DNA from 4 places in the Ensifer sp. EB106-03-01-XG145 genome. Region 1 is predicted to be linked to each of the others. Evidence: predicted binding sites of a transcription regulator. Region 1 holds the regulator's gene; each other region holds the start of a gene.
The links. Region 1 encodes LexA, which represses DNA repair genes until DNA is damaged. Its sites were predicted from a motif close to TGTTCNNNNTGTGTTCNG; they were not measured.
Positions count from the first base shown of each region.

Region 2: AC3WWH_RS01340 (YifB family Mg chelatase-like AAA ATPase) is a predicted target of LexA. The motif match lies at 1,840-1,857, and genes of this name have one in related genera.
Region 3: AC3WWH_RS04020 (PA0069 family radical SAM protein) is a predicted target of LexA. The motif match lies at 1,495-1,512, and genes of this name have one in related genera.
Region 4: parE (DNA topoisomerase IV subunit B) is a predicted target of LexA. The motif match lies at 1,952-1,969, and genes of this name have one in related genera.

Region 1 covers NZ_JBYTEC010000001.1:1,743,956-1,748,164, reverse strand. Annotated here, with positions in the region: gene AC3WWH_RS08545 (hypothetical protein) at 1-649, opposite strand, end outside; gene AC3WWH_RS08540 (hypothetical protein) at 909-1,205, shown strand; gene lexA (transcriptional repressor LexA) at 1,451-2,176, shown strand; gene AC3WWH_RS08530 (hypothetical protein) at 2,267-2,599, opposite strand; tRNA gene AC3WWH_RS08525 (tRNA-Cys) at 2,814-2,887, opposite strand; gene AC3WWH_RS08520 (thermonuclease family protein) at 3,040-3,762, opposite strand; gene AC3WWH_RS08515 (hypothetical protein) at 3,923-4,209, opposite strand, start outside.
Region 2 covers NZ_JBYTEC010000001.1:255,294-259,502, forward strand. Annotated here, with positions in the region: gene AC3WWH_RS01330 (endonuclease/exonuclease/phosphatase family protein) at 1-633, shown strand, start outside; gene gshB (glutathione synthase) at 780-1,727, shown strand; gene AC3WWH_RS01340 (YifB family Mg chelatase-like AAA ATPase) at 1,950-3,482, shown strand; gene AC3WWH_RS01345 (SRPBCC domain-containing protein) at 3,710-4,198, shown strand.
Region 3 covers NZ_JBYTEC010000001.1:830,344-834,552, forward strand. Annotated here, with positions in the region: gene rnhB (ribonuclease HII) at 1-28, opposite strand, end outside; gene AC3WWH_RS04020 (PA0069 family radical SAM protein) at 272-1,429, opposite strand; gene AC3WWH_RS04025 (glycosyltransferase family protein) at 1,617-2,153, shown strand; gene moaB (molybdenum cofactor biosynthesis protein B) at 2,445-2,987, opposite strand; gene AC3WWH_RS04035 (4-(cytidine 5'-diphospho)-2-C-methyl-D-erythritol kinase) at 2,989-3,903, opposite strand; gene AC3WWH_RS04040 (tetratricopeptide repeat protein) at 3,911-4,209, opposite strand, start outside.
Region 4 covers NZ_JBYTEC010000001.1:1,505,599-1,509,807, forward strand. Annotated here, with positions in the region: gene parE (DNA topoisomerase IV subunit B) at 1-1,837, opposite strand, end outside; gene AC3WWH_RS07400 (alpha/beta hydrolase) at 2,079-2,963, shown strand; gene AC3WWH_RS07405 (UbiA family prenyltransferase) at 3,091-4,209, shown strand, end outside.

The DNA.
Region 1 (4,209 bases):
CAAAGGGGTCATTGTTTGGCGCATTCCCGCCGGCGCCCGCAAACGGATCGGCGGCCGCCCCCTGCCCGCCGTTTGGCATCAACGCAATCACCGCCTCCTGGCATTTGAACATCTCGCTGACGGCCTTCATCGAATCGCGCAGGCTGAGGCTCGCCACGACGCGCCCTTCGAACGCCAGCGCCAGCGTGTTCTTGCGCACGAATTCGGTGAAGAAGTCGGTGTTGGAGAAGTTGACGACCAGAGCCTTCGAGCCTGTGAGGTCCACGCCGAACGCGACAGCCGGCCACTGGCGGCCACGGTCGAGCTGCAAGGCGACGTCATACTCCCGCTGCGGCTCGATCGATTTCCAGTCGGCATTGCCGATCGAAAGAAACGCCAGGTTCGCCGATCCTCTCGGGTAAAAGCCGATTCGAAGGATCATTCCGGCGTCGTAGCTCGTCGCCGCATAGCACGAGCCGCCCAAGGACGGATCGGAGCCCACCGTCCAGGCATTGACCTCCTTCCAGATATTCGAACGCCCTTCTTCAGCAGAGGCCGCTCCCGCCGCCACCAACAGACAGAGAACCGCCAACGACAATCTACGCATGCAATCACCCCATTTTTCCCGCAAAGTTATCGTTTTTTTACTACCTGTCGAGACGTGCGACATCTTCACAACACGGATTTGTGCACGCCCGTAGCGAGGCCGCGACTTGGCGCAACCCATGCGATTGCGGCAAGGACGGCGCGCCAGGCTGAGGCGGCTTCGCCGCTGCGTGCCCCTGGCGCAAAACGGCCACAGCCTGCACCCAAAGAGCTGTTGAACACATGACAGTGATCGCCAAGCTTGCTGGACTTCGGAACGAAAGCGCGGTTCACATCGTTAACCGCCCCGTAGTCCCACCCTTGCATCAAAGTGGACGATCACCGTGCTTGCCGCCCTGCTTCTCGCTTCGATAGTCGCATCGCCTAATATGCCTGACGTCAAGCTCAGCGCCGCCACGGTGGACGAACTTCAGACCGATTTCGAGAGCGCCGTGCCATGCCATCAGATCGATGGACGCAAGGTGTGGAAGGGTGCGATCGCGTTCTACATCCAGTCGTTCGTCTATGATGGCGACAGGCCGGTCGCGACCGATGCGGCGGATGCCGTACTTCCAGAAGACAACAGCGCCGAGACGGTGAAGGAATTCGAAGACGCGTGCGCCGCCACGCAGCCGGCCTAGCCTCTTTGCACAAAAACGCTCGCGATTCGTTCGAATCGCCGTGCGTCGCGTAATGCGCTACGCCGCCGCCCTCCGTTTGGGCACGATCATCGCCCAAAGCCGCTCTGCTCCCGTAAAAGTGACCAATCGACACGCACAGACGCGCCAATTGTCTGAGTTCACGGAATTTTAGGCACTTGCGGAACACATATGGAACAGATAGTGTCTGTTCTTGATTTGTTTCACGCCTCTGGGAGCGACGTGCCATGCTGACCCGCAAGCAACAGGAATTGCTTCTCTTCATTCACGAACGCATGAAGGAGTCGGGCGTCCCACCATCTTTCGATGAAATGAAGGATGCGCTCGACCTGGCGTCGAAGTCCGGCATTCACCGCCTGATCACGGCACTCGAAGAACGCGGGTTCATTCGCCGTCTGCCGAACCGGGCTCGCGCGCTCGAGGTCATCAAGCTTCCGGAGGCTTACGTATCCAGCCAGCAGCAGCCCCGCCGCGGCTTCTCGCCCAGCGTGATCGAGGGCAGCCTCGGCAAGCCGCCAGTGGCCGCTCCTGCCGCACCGCCGAAGCCCGCGCCCGTGGCCGACAACACATCGGTTTCCGTGCCGGTCATGGGCCGCATCGCTGCCGGTGTGCCGATCTCGGCCATCCAGAATAACACGCACGACATTACCGTTCCGCTCGACATGATCGGCAACGGCGAACACTACGCTCTCGAAGTCAAGGGCGATTCGATGATCGAAGCCGGCATCTTCGACGGCGACACCGTGATCATCCGCAATGGCAATACGGCCAATCCCGGCGATATCATCGTGGCGCTCGTGGATGATGAGGAAGCGACGCTGAAGCGCTTCCGGCGCAAGGGCGCATCGATCGCGCTCGAAGCCGCGAACCCTGCCTACGAAACAAGGATTTTTGGGCCCGATCGGGTGAAGATCCAGGGCAAGCTCGTCGGGCTGATCCGCCGCTACCACTGATTCCGAGGGAAACCTGGCATCCGACCGAGCCTCGCCACCGCTTGCGGCTGCGAGGCTCTGTTTATTGAAGGCGACCTGAAGGCACGCCTCTTACTCGTGGATGGTGTACTCGCCGAGCTCGCAGAGGTCCTGCATGTCTTCGGTCGTATCGAGGCCGGAGCCTTCTTCGAACTCGAAGCGCATGTCGTACTTGCAGACCTCCCGGCCGTCGGCGATGGTGATCTCCATGTCTTCCCCTGGGTTCAGCACCTGCCGGCCGAAAACATCGTCTTCCCACTCGTTGACGCCCACAGGCGACGTATAGAAGTTCGTCAGCACTGCGCCCGTGTTGTTCTTCAGCTTGAAAACCAGATCCTCTGCCTGCGCCTCAAATGTGGTCGCAGCGAAGAGGGCCAAGGCCGTCAGGACAAGTTTCGTCTTCATATATGCCATTGCCTCCGTTTTGATGATGACGGACGCTACCGATGCGGCTGATGTCAGCGGAGTCATCGTTCCCCCTCTACCGATTTCACCGAAGCGATAAGATCCGATAGTGGCTTAGAAGACGTGGCTTGTGCGGGCGTGTGGAGGCAAACACACACAATCGCTCTGCCCTGAGGCAGAACGTCTATCCGCACTAAAATGAGGTGAGAGTTATTGGAGGCCTCGCCCGGAATTGAACCGGGGTACAAGGATTTGCAGTCCTCTGCGTCACCACTCCGCCACGAGGCCTCACAGCTCGGATAACCGAGCGTTGGCGCGGATTTAGAATGATTGCAGAAAAACCGCAAGAGGCATTTTCCGAAAAACGCGCCGTCGATTTGTAAGACGGATACTTTCCACAGAGCGATCGCGAACCTCCGCCGATCGCATCTGGGGTGGCCTCAACACCAGGGCGTCGCGTGTCCTGTCCACGGCCGCACCAGCCCCTCGGATACGAGCACACGCCCGATAGACTGGTCGCCGCGGGTGACCAGCCGCAGCTTTTCACCGGCCTTGGCATCCTGACGGCCGCTCGCCGTTTCCAGCCTGAAGTCACCCGCATTCAACAATTCGCGCAGGCGCTGCTTGGCATAGAAGCCGCGCGAACGTTCCTTGTCGCAGCTTGCCTGGCGAATACGCGGCGCATCGACGTCTGCGACGCGGATCGTTTCGCCGTGGTACAGGAAGGTGGCGCCGTCGATCACGCAGTTGTCGTTGCGAATCCCGCAGAAATAAAACTGATCCGTGCGAACGGATGCCGTCTTCACTTCCTCACTGGGCCGCACCACGGGTGTCGGCGCCTTGGCGCCGACGTCAACGGACGGCACCGGAGCGGCAAGGGCAACTCTTGTCACCGGATTCGGCTTCCGCTTCTCCGCCTGTTGCGCGGGACGCTCGTCCGCTTTCTGCGCGACACGAACGGGCTTCGGCCTCGACTCGTGTCGGGACGTGGACGCGACCACGTCCGATACCACCGGCCAATGTTTCAGTTCGGCGCGATGATCGTAAGCGACCACGCCGCCGACAGTGAGTGCGGCGGCCAGATACCACGGCGCCATACCGCCTTGTTTGCCCCTGCTCCGACCGGAATTCCGGCTTCGACGTTTCGTAGTGGCTTTGGCCATGCGTCCCCATCCTGATTCGCGACCGCATTATGCGTTTGATGGGTTGCCGAAAAGTTTTCGGCGGCCTCCCTCAACAAAGGGTTCAGCCGCTTCGCTGGGAATCAATTGGCAGAGAATCGAAGCCGAGGCATCCGGGACGGTTGACCGCAATAGCTCCGGTTCACGAGCCGTTCGAAGAATTGGCTCGTCCGCGCCAGCGCGCCCACCAGACAGCCAGCCGACGCCGGCGACGGCGGACGGATGGGATATCGTGCGAAAGCACGATGAGGCCCAACGGTATCATCCAGAAGCCGAGCACCGGCAGAAAGCCGAGAAAACCAAAGAAGATCAGGAGCGAGCCCAACAGGATACGCAGCAGTGGCGATTCCGGCAGCGTGATGCGCCACTTCCCGAGCACGATCTGACGCGTCTGCGGATCAATCCCGAAATGCGTCTGCTTCCTGTTTT
Region 2 (4,209 bases), 1.5 Mb from region 1:
ATCGAATTCATTGAGATGGGCCTCGGCTCCGATACCGAGCGCGCGTTCTGCGAGGATGATTTCAACGCCAGGGGCTTTCACGGCAATGCGCTGTTGGCTTCGGTGCCGCTCGGCCGGCCCTTCATGCTGCGCCTCTGGGGCGAGCGTCTCTGGTTCACCGATGCCGAACAGCCGCGCCTTGGCGAGCGTTTCGCGATCGGCGCCGTCATCGAGACCGAGGCGGGCCCCTTCGTCGCCGTCTCCACCCATCTTGAAAGCGCGACGACCGCGGCCTACCGCGAGCGTCAGGTCAGGGAATTGATCGATGCGCTCGACGAAGCCTTTCCGGGCCTGCCGGTGCTGATCGGTGGTGATCTCAACACCGGCAACCATGCTGGCGGCGACTTCGAAGCCGAAGGGCTCTTTGCCATGAGCGCCGCCCGCGGCTTCGCCCGTCACGGCGGAGCACTTGAGGTGATGACGACCCGGCCGAGCCTGATCACCCGTTGGCCGGAGCGGGCGATGAAGCTCGACTGGTTCCTCGCGCGCGGCCTGAAGATCGGCGAAACCAGGATCATTCCCTCGCTCGATGAAACCGGCCGGCCGCTTTCGGATCACGATCTCATCACCTGCGTGGTCGAAGGCTTCGAATAGGCTCAGCTCTCCTTGCTTAAGGCACGCCCGCATTCTACATGTCGAGGGCTTTTCCAGTGCGGGAGAGGGCAGCGGTTTTCTCGTCCTCTTCCGTTCTGACGATTTGAAATCGATCACGCTTGACGTGATCCACAGGGGACGGGAAGATGGCGAAAATCGTCAATGTCGGGGTCCAGATGGACCATGTGTCGGGCATCAACATCGCGGGTGATTCCACCTTCGCCATGAGCCTCGAGGCACAGTCGCGCGGCTACCGCCTCTTCCACTACACGCCCGAAAAACTGTCGCTGCGCGACGGCAAGGTCTATGCGAGCGTGCAGCAGATGACGCTGCGCGACGTCAAGGGCGATCACTTCACGCTGGGCGAAGCCGAACGCGTCGATCTGTCGACCATGGACGTCATCCTGCTCCGCCAGGATCCGCCCTTCGACATGGGCTACATCACCTCGACGCATCTTCTGGAACGCCTGCATCCGAAGACGCTGGTCGTCAACGATCCGGCCTGGGTGCGCAATTCGCCGGAGAAGATCTTCGTCACCGAATTCGCCGACCTGATGCCGAAGACGCTGATCACCCGCGACCCCCAGGAGATCGCCAGCTTCCGCCAGGAGATGGGCGACATCATCTTGAAGCCGCTCTACGGCAATGGCGGCGCCGGTGTCTTCCATTCGACCCGTGACGACCGCAACCTGTCTTCCCTTCTGGAAATGTTCGGCCAGATGTTCCGTGAGCCCTTCATCGCCCAGGAATACCTGCCGGCGGTACGCAAGGGCGACAAACGCATCCTGCTCGTCGATGGTGAGCCGGTCGGCGCCATCAACCGCGTTCCGGCCGAACATGATGCGCGCTCCAACATGCATGCCGGCGGTCGGCCGGAGGCGACCGAGCTTACGGCGCGCGAAAGGGAAATCTGCGCCCGCATCGCTCCGGCGCTGAAAGCCCGCGGCTTCCTCTTCGTCGGCATCGACGTCATCGGCGACTACATGACCGAGATCAACGTCACGTCGCCGACCGGCATTCGCGAAGTCAAGAAGTTTGGCGGCGCCGATGTTGCGAGCCTGCTCTGGGATGCGATCGAGCGCAAGCGCGCCTGATCCGGCGCTTTCGGTAGAACCTGTCTCCGGATGACGGAGATTGCCGCGGGCTTCCGCCCGCGGCTGCGGCGTTGTGCCCTTGCCAACGACTGCGCGTAGGTCTCGCCTCAGATGTTCCGTAATTGTTCTTGTTTTTGTGCGTGAACCGTGCAAGGCTCCGTCTTGCAACCCAAGGCGGTTGCGGCGCCCGTAATGGCGGGCAGCCCGGGCGAGGGAGCAACCATGGTCGCGCGCGTCAGCACGGTCGCATTTCAGGGTATCGAGGGACTGCCGGTTGATGTGCAGGTGATGGTCGCGCCGGGCAAGGTCGGCATGCAGATCGTCGGCCTGCCGGACAAGGCCGTCGCCGAAAGCCGCGAGCGGGTGCAGGCGGCGCTTCATGCTTCCGGCCTGGCGCTGCCGGCCAAGCGCGTCACTGTCAATCTCGCCCCCGCCGACCTTCCCAAGGAAGGCAGCCATTTCGATCTCGCGATCGCGCTCGGCCTGATGGCGGCGCTCGGCGCCATTCCCGGCGATGCGCTCTCACCCTATGTCGTGATCGGCGAGCTCAATCTCGACGGCACCATTGCCGCCGTTGCCGGCGCCCTTCCCGCCGCGATCGGCGCCAATGCGCTCGGCAAGGGGCTGATCTGCCCGGCCGAAAGCGGGGCGGAGGCGGCCTGGGCAGGTGCGGAGATCGACATTCTCGCGCCGCGCAGCCTGATCGCGATCGCCAATCATTTCCGCGGCACGCAGGTGCTGTCGCGGCCCCAGGCCGCGATCCGCTCGGGCGCTGCCAACCTTCCCGATCTCGCCGACATCAAGGGACAGGAAAGCGCCAAGCGGGCGCTGGAGGTGGCTGCTGCTGGCAACCACAATCTGCTGATGGTGGGACCGCCGGGGTCGGGGAAATCGATGCTCGCCGCGCGGCTGCCGTCGATCCTGCCGCCGCTCAATCCGGCCGAGCTGCTCGAAGTGTCGATGATCCACTCGATCGCCGGGCAGTTGCCGGGCGGCAAACTCTCGGACCGGCGGCCGTTCCGCACGCCGCATCACTCCGCAACCATGGCCGCCATGGTCGGTGGCGGCTTGCGCGCCAAGCCCGGCGAGGCCTCGCTCGCCCATCATGGCGTCTTGTTCCTGGACGAGTTTCCGGAATTCGCGCCGCAGGTGCTCGACGCACTGCGCCAGCCGCTCGAAACCGCAGAATGCATTATCGCCCGCGCCAATCACCGGGTGAGCTATCCCGCCGCCATCCAGCTCGTCGCCGCCATGAACCCCTGCCGCTGCGGCATGGCGGGTGAGCCCGGACGTACCTGCGCCCGCGGCCCGCGCTGCATGACCGATTACCAGGCGCGCATCTCCGGTCCGCTGATGGACCGCATCGATATCCGCATCGACGTTCCGGCCGTCAGCGCCGCCGATCTGTTGAAGCCGGCCGCAGCCGAACGCAGCGAGGTCGTCGCCCGTCGGGTTGCCCGCGCCCGCGCCTTGCAGGTCGACCGCTTCGCCGCCCTCGGCCATCCGGAACTGACCAGCAACGCCCGCTGCTCGACCTCGATGATCGAGAAGATCGCCGAGCCGGATCCATCGGGCCTGCAGCTCCTCCGGGACGCCGCCGAAAAGATGAAATTCTCCGCCCGCGGTTACCACCGCGTGCTGAAGGTCGCGCGCACACTTGCGGACCTCGACGGCGCGCCGACCGTCGGGCGTATCCATCTGGCCGAAGCGATCTCCTACCGCATTGCCGGCGAGAGACTGCAGGCGGCGGCATAGCGGCGCTTGCCGGTCGGTTCGTCCGCGCTAATGTTGTTCTGGAAGCCAGCATCGGGTTGTGACATCCCGCGTCTCGTTCCGCATGCGTCAGTATTGGGAGCAATTTCCTGGTAGCGGCAGGCGGATCTGACGCGGCCGGTATCAGCTTTACAGCGGAAGAGAGGGGTAATGCGGCCCTTTCTTCCGTTGCGATTTCCCTTCGACAACCGGAGCGAGGTGAACAGCCGATGACGGATGCATCAAGGGACCGAAGAACCGATCGCGCCGATCGTCTGATAAAGGCATCTCCACGGACGATCTACGCCGCGCTCGTCGATGCCGCTGCAGTGGCTGTCTGGTTGCCGCCCGATGGCATGAAGGGGCAGGTGCTCGCTTTCGAGCCACATGCCGGTGGCGCCTTCCGCATGGCGCTGATCTATGAGGCGCCGGATGACACGACGCAGGGCAAGACCTCGGATCAGACCGATGTCGTTTCAGGCCACTTCGTCGCGCTCGAACCGGATCGGCGCGTGGTGCAGGAGACCGCGTTCCAATCGGACGATCCGGCCTTTGCCGGGGTAATGCGGATAACCTGGGCGCTGGAGCCGGTGCCCGACGGTACGCGCGTCAGCGTCACCTGCGAAAACGTCCCTGAGGGGATTTCCAAGGAGGATCACGACGCCGGCCTGCGCTCGACGCTCGCCAATCTTGCAAGCTTCACGGAGCAGGCTGCTTGAGCGGAGCCGCT
Region 3 (4,209 bases), 910 kb from region 1:
GGGGAGAATCGGACGACCTGCGAGACATAAGTCTAATTCGCATGATCGACCGATTCTCTTCAAGCCCCCAGGTCCGAGTGCGGCGGCGGACGGGGGGATGGCCGATGCCCCAGGCGGGGGCGGGGCACCGGAACTGTTTTGCGACCTTCTAGCGTTCACACCGGCTTGCCTGAGGGGAGCGGTGACAGCTCTCCCATTTCCCGGGCATCCTCGGCGCCTATCGCTGGCCACAAACCCGAAATAGCCATCGTGCGGCCATTCCGGAAAACCTTCAAAGAAGCGAGAGTTGCACCCCCGTTCCGAGCGGCGGCACGAACAGATCGTCGCGAAGCTGGCGGCGTGTCGGGTTGAAGCCGAGGCGCTTGGTGGCGAGATCGAAGCGGCGGCCGATCTGCCAGGCATAGGGGCCGGCGCCTTTCATGCGCTTGCCGAACTCGGCGTCATAGTCCTTGCCGCCACGCATGGAGCGGACGAGCGACATGACGTGGCGGTAGCGGTCCGGATAGTTGCGCAGAAGCCAGTCACGAAACAGCGGGCTGACTTCGAGCGGCAAGCGCAACAGCACATAGCTCGCCTCCGTCGCACCGGCCGTCCTTGCCGCTTCGAGAACCCGCTCGATCTCATGGTCGTTGAGCGCCGGGATGATCGGAGAGACGAGAACCCCGGCGGGGATGCCGGCCTCGGCAATGGCACGCATCGCCTCCAGCCGCTTGGGCGGCGTTGCGGCGCGGGGCTCCATTGTCCTCGCCAGCTTGCGGTCGAGCGTGGTGACTGAAATGCCGACCCGCGCCAGTCCCTTCTCGGCCATTGGCGCGAGGATGTCGATGTCGCGGGTGACCATCGCCGATTTGGTGACGATCATGACCGGGTGGTTGGCGTCCCTCAGCACTTCGAGGATCTGGCGCATGATGCGCCATTCCTTTTCAATCGGCTGATAGGGATCGGTGTTGGTGCCGATGGCGATGGGCCTGACCTTGTAATCCGGTCGCGCCAGTTCGCGCTCCAGGAGCCGCGCGGCATCCGGCTTGGCGAAGAGCTTCGCCTCGAAATCCAGACCCGCCGACAGGCCCATGAAGGCGTGTGTGGGGCGGGCGAAACAATAGATGCAGCCGTGCTCGCATCCGCGATAGGGGTTGATCGAACGGTCAAAGGAGATATCGGGAGATTCATTTCGGGTGATCACCGTCCGCGGCTTCTCGACCTGGACTTCGGTCTTGAAGGGGGGCAGATCTTCCAGGCTTTCCCAGCCGTCGTCGAAGCTTTCCCGCGCCTGCGGCTCGAAGCGGCCGGACGTGTTGAGCCCGGCGCCGCGTCCGCGGCGGCGGTCGATATCGATCCGCAAGCCTGTTGCGCTCATCATCGCTTCGGCGACATCTGCCGTATTGGCGGGCGCAAGCGCACCCTGCCTGATCTGAGACAGCTCGTTCATTGGAATCTCCCCGGAATCAGATCTTTGATCCCGTTTTGTTCTGATTATTTTCCTATCGCGAATGCGAGAACAATTCAAGAACAAAAAGCGGGAGCAGTACGTTTGGAGTTTCGTGCTCCCCGGTTTGGTTTTCAGCCAAGCCAGCAGTGCATGTAGCAATTGTGAGTGTGATGCGGTAGGACGGGCTATGCTGACGATCATCATGGAAACGCGGGACAACGAAGCCGAGCTGGTGCAGACGCTGTCGGTGCTCGTCGCCGGCGCCGTGGAGGGCCTCGTCAGTGATGTGATTGTCCTCGATCACGGCTCCAAGGACGGCTCGTCGCGTGTGGCGGAAGCGGCCGGCTGCCGCTTTCACGTCGATTGGAATCTCGGCGACGTCGTGCGTTCGGCGCGCGGCGAATGGCTGATGCTGCTCGAACCCGGTGCCCGTCCGATCGGCCGGTGGATCGACGAGCTTGCCGAATACGTCTCGCTCAACAGGGCGCCCGCGCGCTTCTCCGATTCCAGAATGCACCGCAAACCGTTCTTCCGCCGCCTGATCCGGCGAAGAAAGCCGCTGGAAACGGGTTTCCTGGTGAACAAGCATGATGCGCTCGCAGCGGCCGATGGCAATCGATGCCTCGGCGACATGACGAATGTCCGGGCGGTCCGCAAACTCTCGACGGAGCTCGTTCCGGCCTGGGTCGTCACCGAAAGCAAGCCGACGCCGGGACGCTCCTGATCGCTGTGCACTAAAAAGGTGCCAGTCCCAGGGGACGGCACCTCAAGGTGGCTCTCAAATGACCTTGTCTGGTAAATTTCTTGCCGGGCAGCATTCTGGCTGCACGTCGTATCCCCTTGTTCTCCCCGCCCGGGGATATCGGCGGGGAGGCGTCTTTGCAGCCTGAAAAGAAACGTGCGGCGTCCGATCTTCGGTGGGCTGATGATCGGACGCTAAAGGCACGAAAAATGGCTGTCAGTTCCAAAGGTAACAGACGGGCCGAAAGTGCGATGGGACGTGGAGGATCCGGGCTTAACCGCGTTTGAGGTGCTCGTCGAGCCGGGGCATGATCTCGACGAAATTGCAGGGCATGTGCCGGTAATCGAGCTGCTGCTTCAATATGCCGTCCCACGCATCGCGGCAGGCGCCGGGTGAGCCGGGCAGAACGAAAATGAAGGTGGCGTTGGCAACGCCGCCGGTTGCGCGTGACTGGATCGTCGAGGTGCCGATCTTCTCGTAGGAGATCCGATGGAAAACCTCGGAGAAGCCGTCCATGCGCTTTTCGAACAGCGGCTCCAGCGCCTCCGGCGTCACGTCCCGGCCGGTGAAGCCCGTGCCACCGGTCGTGATCACCACGTCGATCGTCGGTTCGAGCGTCCAGGCCTTCACCTGGTCGTAAATCTGCGCCCGATCGTCCGGCACGATCGCGCGCGCTTCCAGGCGATGACCTGCGTCGCGCACCCGCGCCTCCAGCGTGTCGCCCGATTTGTCGTCGGCGAGCGTGCGGGTGTCGGACACCGTGAGGACAGCAATTCCGACGGGAACGAAGGGGCGTTTTTCGTCGATGCCAGCCATTCTACTTGCCTCTTCCTATCGTGTTGCAGGCGAGAACGTACCAGCCGGGCTGCGCCTCCGAAAGAGTACGCGCTGTCGCAGCCGCACGCTCACCGTTGTCGAAAATGCCGAAGCAAGTGGCGCCTGAGCCCGACATCCGAACCAGCAGGGCCCCGGCCTCCATCAGCGACTGGCAGACGTCGCCGATGACAGGCTGCAGCTGCTGCGCCGGCGGCTGCAGATCGTTGCGCATCGTTGCCATTGCCGCCAGCCACGCGTCGAGCGTTCCCGAAGCCTGAGGCAAAACGAGCGGCGCATTGGTCTTGTTCGCGAGCGTCCGGAACACCACCGGCGTCGAAACGGCAACGAGCGGATTGACCAGTACGAGGGGCAGGGATGGAAGGTCGGCAAGCGGCGTGATGTCCTCACCGATGCCTTTCGCCACGAGAGGAATGCCGGCGAGGCACATCGGTACGTCGGCGCCGAGCGCCAATGCCATTGCATCGAGGCGGGAGGGTTCGATCGCGGCGTGCCAAAGTTGGAGAAGCCCAAGAAGCGTCGCCGCCGCGTCGGCGGAACCGCCGCCGATGCCGGAAGCGAGGGGCAAATTCTTTTCGAGATGCAGATGAACAGGGCCGGCAGCGGCGAGGTTGCGGGACCGCAGTTCCTCACGCAGGACATCTCGCGCCTTTAGGACCAGATTGCCGCCCTGGGCGCTGGCATCCATTGGCAGTTCTGCGGCAAAGGGCCCCGATACGGTAAAGAGGTCGGCGTCTGCCGATGCAAAGCCGATCCGGTCGCCGCGATCGGCAAAGGTGACGAGGCTTTCGAGAAGGTGGTGGCCGTCGGCCCGCTGGCCGACGACGTGGAGCGCCAGATTGATCTTTGCGGGCGCCGCGCGCGTCAGCGTGAAGCCCGCGATGCCGTCATCAATCATGGATCGATCAGGACTTCTTGTCCGGCGCCGGCGCTTCCGCTTCCGGGGTCACCTTCTTCGGCGCGGTTTCCTTGGCATCGGCGGAGGCCGGAACCTCTTCCTTCAGCGGCGGCAGGCCGTTTTCGATCTTCGCCTTGATCTTCGGGATCTCGGCTTCCTCGGGCTTCAGCTCAAGCGTCTGTGTCCATTGGAACACCGCTTCGAGCTTGCGGCCGACGCGCCAGTATGCGTCACCGAGGTGATCGTTGATCGTCGGGTCGCCGGCCATCAGTTCAGCCGCTTTTTCCAGTTCCACCACCGCATCGT
Region 4 (4,209 bases), 240 kb from region 1:
TGCCACGACCGGCGAATTCGGTTCGCATCAGTTCTTCGCGGTGCGCATCGTCGCGGGCGTAGAGCGTCTTCGAGCCCTGGCTGATGCGATAGAGCGGCGGTACGGCGAGATAGAGGTGACCGCCGCGAATGAGCTCTGGCATCTCCTGATAGAAGAAGGTGATGAGCAGCGAGGCGATATGCGCGCCGTCGACGTCGGCGTCAGTCATGACGACGATGCGTTCGTAGCGCAAATCCTCTTCGCGGTACTTGCTACGCGTGCCGCAGCCGAGTGCCTGAATGAGGTCGGTGATCTGCTGGTTGGCGCTGAGCTTTTCGCGGCCCGCGCTTGCGACGTTGAGGATCTTACCGCGGAGCGGCAGGATCGCCTGGTTGGCGCGGTTGCGTGCCTGCTTTGCCGATCCGCCTGCCGAGTCCCCTTCGACGATGAAGAGTTCAGCGCCTTCGGCCGTGTTCTGCGAGCAGTCCGCAAGCTTGCCCGGCAAGCGCAGCTTGCGCACTGCCGTCTTGCGGTTGACTTCCTTTTCCTTGCGCCGGCGCACGCGCTCTTCGGCGCGCTCGACCACCCAGTCGAGCAGCTTGGCGGCTTCTCCCGGATTGTCGGCAAGGTAGTGATCGAAGGGGTCGCGGAGCGCGTTTTCGACGATGCGCTGTGCCTCGACCGTCGCGAGCTTGTCCTTCGTCTGGCCGACGAATTCCGGTTCGCGGATGAAGACCGACAGCATGCCCGCCGCCGAGATCATCACGTCGTCAGTGGTGACGATCGACGCGCGCTTGTTCTGCGTCAGCTCGGCGTAGTTTTTCAGGCCCTTGGTCAGCGCGATGCGGAAGCCCGCTTCGTGCGTGCCGCCCTCGGGCGTCGGGATGGTGTTGCAGTAGGAATGGACCTGCTGGTCGCCACCATACCAGGTGACCGCCCATTCGAGCGAGCCGTGGCCGTTGGCCTTCTCCGACTTGCCGGCGAAGATCTCGCGGGTGACGGTGAATTCCTTCCCGAGTGTGGCGGCAAGATAATCCTTCAGGCCGCCCGGGAAGTGGAAGACCGCCTTGTCCGGGATCTCTGAGCCTTCCGGCAGCAGCGACGGATCGCAGGACCAGCGGATTTCGACGCCGCCGAAGAGATAGGCCTTCGAGCGCGCCATGCGGAAAAGCCGTCCGGGCTCGAAATGCGCATGCGGCCCGAAGATGTCCGGGTCCGGATGGAAACGAACGCGCGTGCCACGGCGATTGTGAACGTCGCCGAGTTCCTCGAGCCCACCCTGCGGAATGCCGCGGGAGAAGCGCTGCCGGTAGAGCTTGCGGTTGCGTGCGACCTCGACCTCGAGCGCATCGGAGAGCGCATTGACGACGGAAACGCCCACACCGTGAAGACCGCCCGACGTCTCATAGGCCTTGCCGTCGAACTTGCCGCCGGCATGGAGGATGGTCATGACGACTTCGAGCGTCGACTTGCCCGGGAATTTCGGATGGTTCTCGACCGGGATACCACGGCCGTTGTCCGTGACCGTCAGGAAGCCGTCGGCATCGAGGTGGACTTCGATGAAATTTGCATGACCGGCGACCGCTTCGTCCATCGAGTTGTCGATGACTTCGGCGAAGAGGTGGTGCAGCGCCTTCTCGTCGGTGCCGCCGATATACATGCCCGGACGACGACGAACTGGCTCCAGCCCTTCGAGCACCTCGATCGCCGAAGCATCGTAGTCGCTGCCGTCGCTACCCTTCGGGGCAGGGCGCGGCTCTTCGCGCGCGACTGGTGCCACTGGCACAGCCGGTTTGGCGCTCGGCTGTACGGGCTTTGGTTGCTCGGGCATTGAGAAGAGGTCGCTGTTGTCGTCCATGGGGCCGTTCGGATCGTTCCTGTCACTTGGGGAGAGGCCATAGCAAGACCTCGACTTTGCCGCCATCCCCCGGCGGTCGAATCACCTGAATTCTGCCAGACTCCCGCCGAAAGAGCGAACAAAAGGAGAATGCTGGCATCGCTTGCAGGTGAAATGCCGCCTTTGCGGCCCTGTTACGGAGCAAGTGTTGCTTTGGCGTCCGGGCGATGGCAAGGCTTCCGGCCAAAGAGGGAGCCCGTCATTGGCCGTGTCCACAACTGTTTTTCCGTTTCGCCGGCTTTTTCTGGCTGCGGCCTTCGCCGCAGGCGCTTCCGCGGCTCAAGCGCAGACATTGAAACCCTTCAAGGACGAGCTTTTCTCCTATGCCAAGGTGCTGCAACAAAATGATGGCGGCGACGACCTGACGGTGGAATATCAGGAACTGCGCGACATCAACGAACGGGACGAAATTCCGGAACGCCGGGTGAAGCGCGCCTATGTTTCGCTGGGCGTGAAAAGCGAGCAGGTCAACGAGACGCTCGACATTGGCGGTAGCTCGCTTGACGTGACCCGCGTCGGTCCGGACCGCGGCGCTGCCTTCACGGTGATCTTCATCCACGGCCGCGGTGGCGATCGCCGGCTCGGCACCAACGATTTTTCCTTCGGCGGCAACTTCAACCGGCTGAAGAACCTCGCCGTCGCCAATGGCGGAGTCTACTACGCGCCGAGCGTCCGCTCCTTCGACACGGCAGGCGCTGCGGATATTGCCGGCCTGGTCAAGCAGGTTTCCGAACGCTCCGGCGGTCGCCCCGTGGTGCTGGCCTGCGCCTCGATGGGAAGCTTCATCTGCTGGGGCGTTTCGCGCGATGCCTCCGCGGTCACGGCTCTCAGCGGCATGATGGTCATGGGTGGCGTAAGCGACCCCGATTTCACCAAGAGCGCCGCCTACAAGGCGAAGCTGCCCATGTTCTTCAGCCATGGCAGCCGCGACAGCGTCTATCCGGCCGAGAGCCAGAAAGCGCTCTATCGCACGCTGAAGGGCCAAGGCTACCCGACACGCTTCGTCCTCTTCGAAACCGGCTCGCACGGCACCCCGGTGCGCATGACCGACTGGCGCGATGCATTGAACTGGATCGGTCGCCGCTGACCTTTGTCCGCGCCGCTGACATTTGTTAACCAGCCCGACAGTTTCCGGGCGAGATTGTGGCCCGCGTTTCCACTCTGGAAAGTTGAAGACGTCATCATGCCCGGCAATTATGGCTGGGATGGAATTCATGGACGCGCGCACCGAGACACGGCACATTCCGCTGTGTGTGGATCTGGACGGTACTTTGTTGGCCGCCGATACGCTGTGGGAAGGTGCGGCGATCATTCTCTTGCGCAATCCGCTGATGCTCTTTCCCATGCTGTTCTGGTTGGCGAAGGGCAAGGCGCGGCTGAAGCATGAGGTGGCCTTGCGTTCCGGCCGCAAGGCTCAGGACTGGCCCTACCGGCAGGCCGTCATCGATCGGCTCGCCGAGGAGAGAAAGGCGGGCCGCGAACTGGTGCTCGTCACCGGCGCTGCACCGTCGGTCGCCAGAGACGTTGCCGATCATGTCGGACTTTTTTCCTCGGTCATGCATTCGACCGATGCGCTCAATCTGACGAGCAGCCGCAAGCGCCAGGCGTTGGTCGATCGTTTCGGCGACGGTGCCTTCGACTATATGGGCAACAGCCGTGACGATATCGCCGTTTTCGAGGTAGCGCGGCGTGCGATCGTGGTCGCCCCGGATGCTGCGGCGGAGAAGTGGCGCCGCAATCATGACGCGGAACGGCTGGAGACCGGCAAGGTGAGCGCGCTTGCGCCGTTGAAGTCCATCCGCGTGCATCAATGGGCGAAAAACGTACTCATCGGCGTGCCGATGATCCTCAATCATGAGGTGCTGCATTTCGACGCGATCATGAGCGTCATCGTCGCCTTCTTCGCCTTCAGCTTCCTCGCCTCGGCGGTCTATGTCATCAACGATCTTTCGGACCTCGCCAATGATCGCCGCCATGCAAAGAAGCGTCACAGGCCGCTCGCCAGCGGCCAGATGTCGGTGCCGACAGCGCTCATTCTTGCCGGCTGCCTCGTCCTGGCATCGCTGTCGCTGACGCTGTTGCTGCCATGGAAATTTGCCGGTGTGCTGGCGTTCTATGCCTGCGCGACGACTGCCTATACCTTCGTGCTGAAGCGCAAGCTGTTGGTCGACGTCTTCACGCTCGCCGGCCTCTACACCACGCGCATTGTTGCCGGTGCCGCGGCCACGGGCACGGAACTCTCCTTCTGGCTGGTCTCCTTCGCCATCTTCTTCTTCCTCAGCCTGGCGCTGGTGAAGCGCTATGTCGAGTTGCACGAATTCGACGACAAGGAT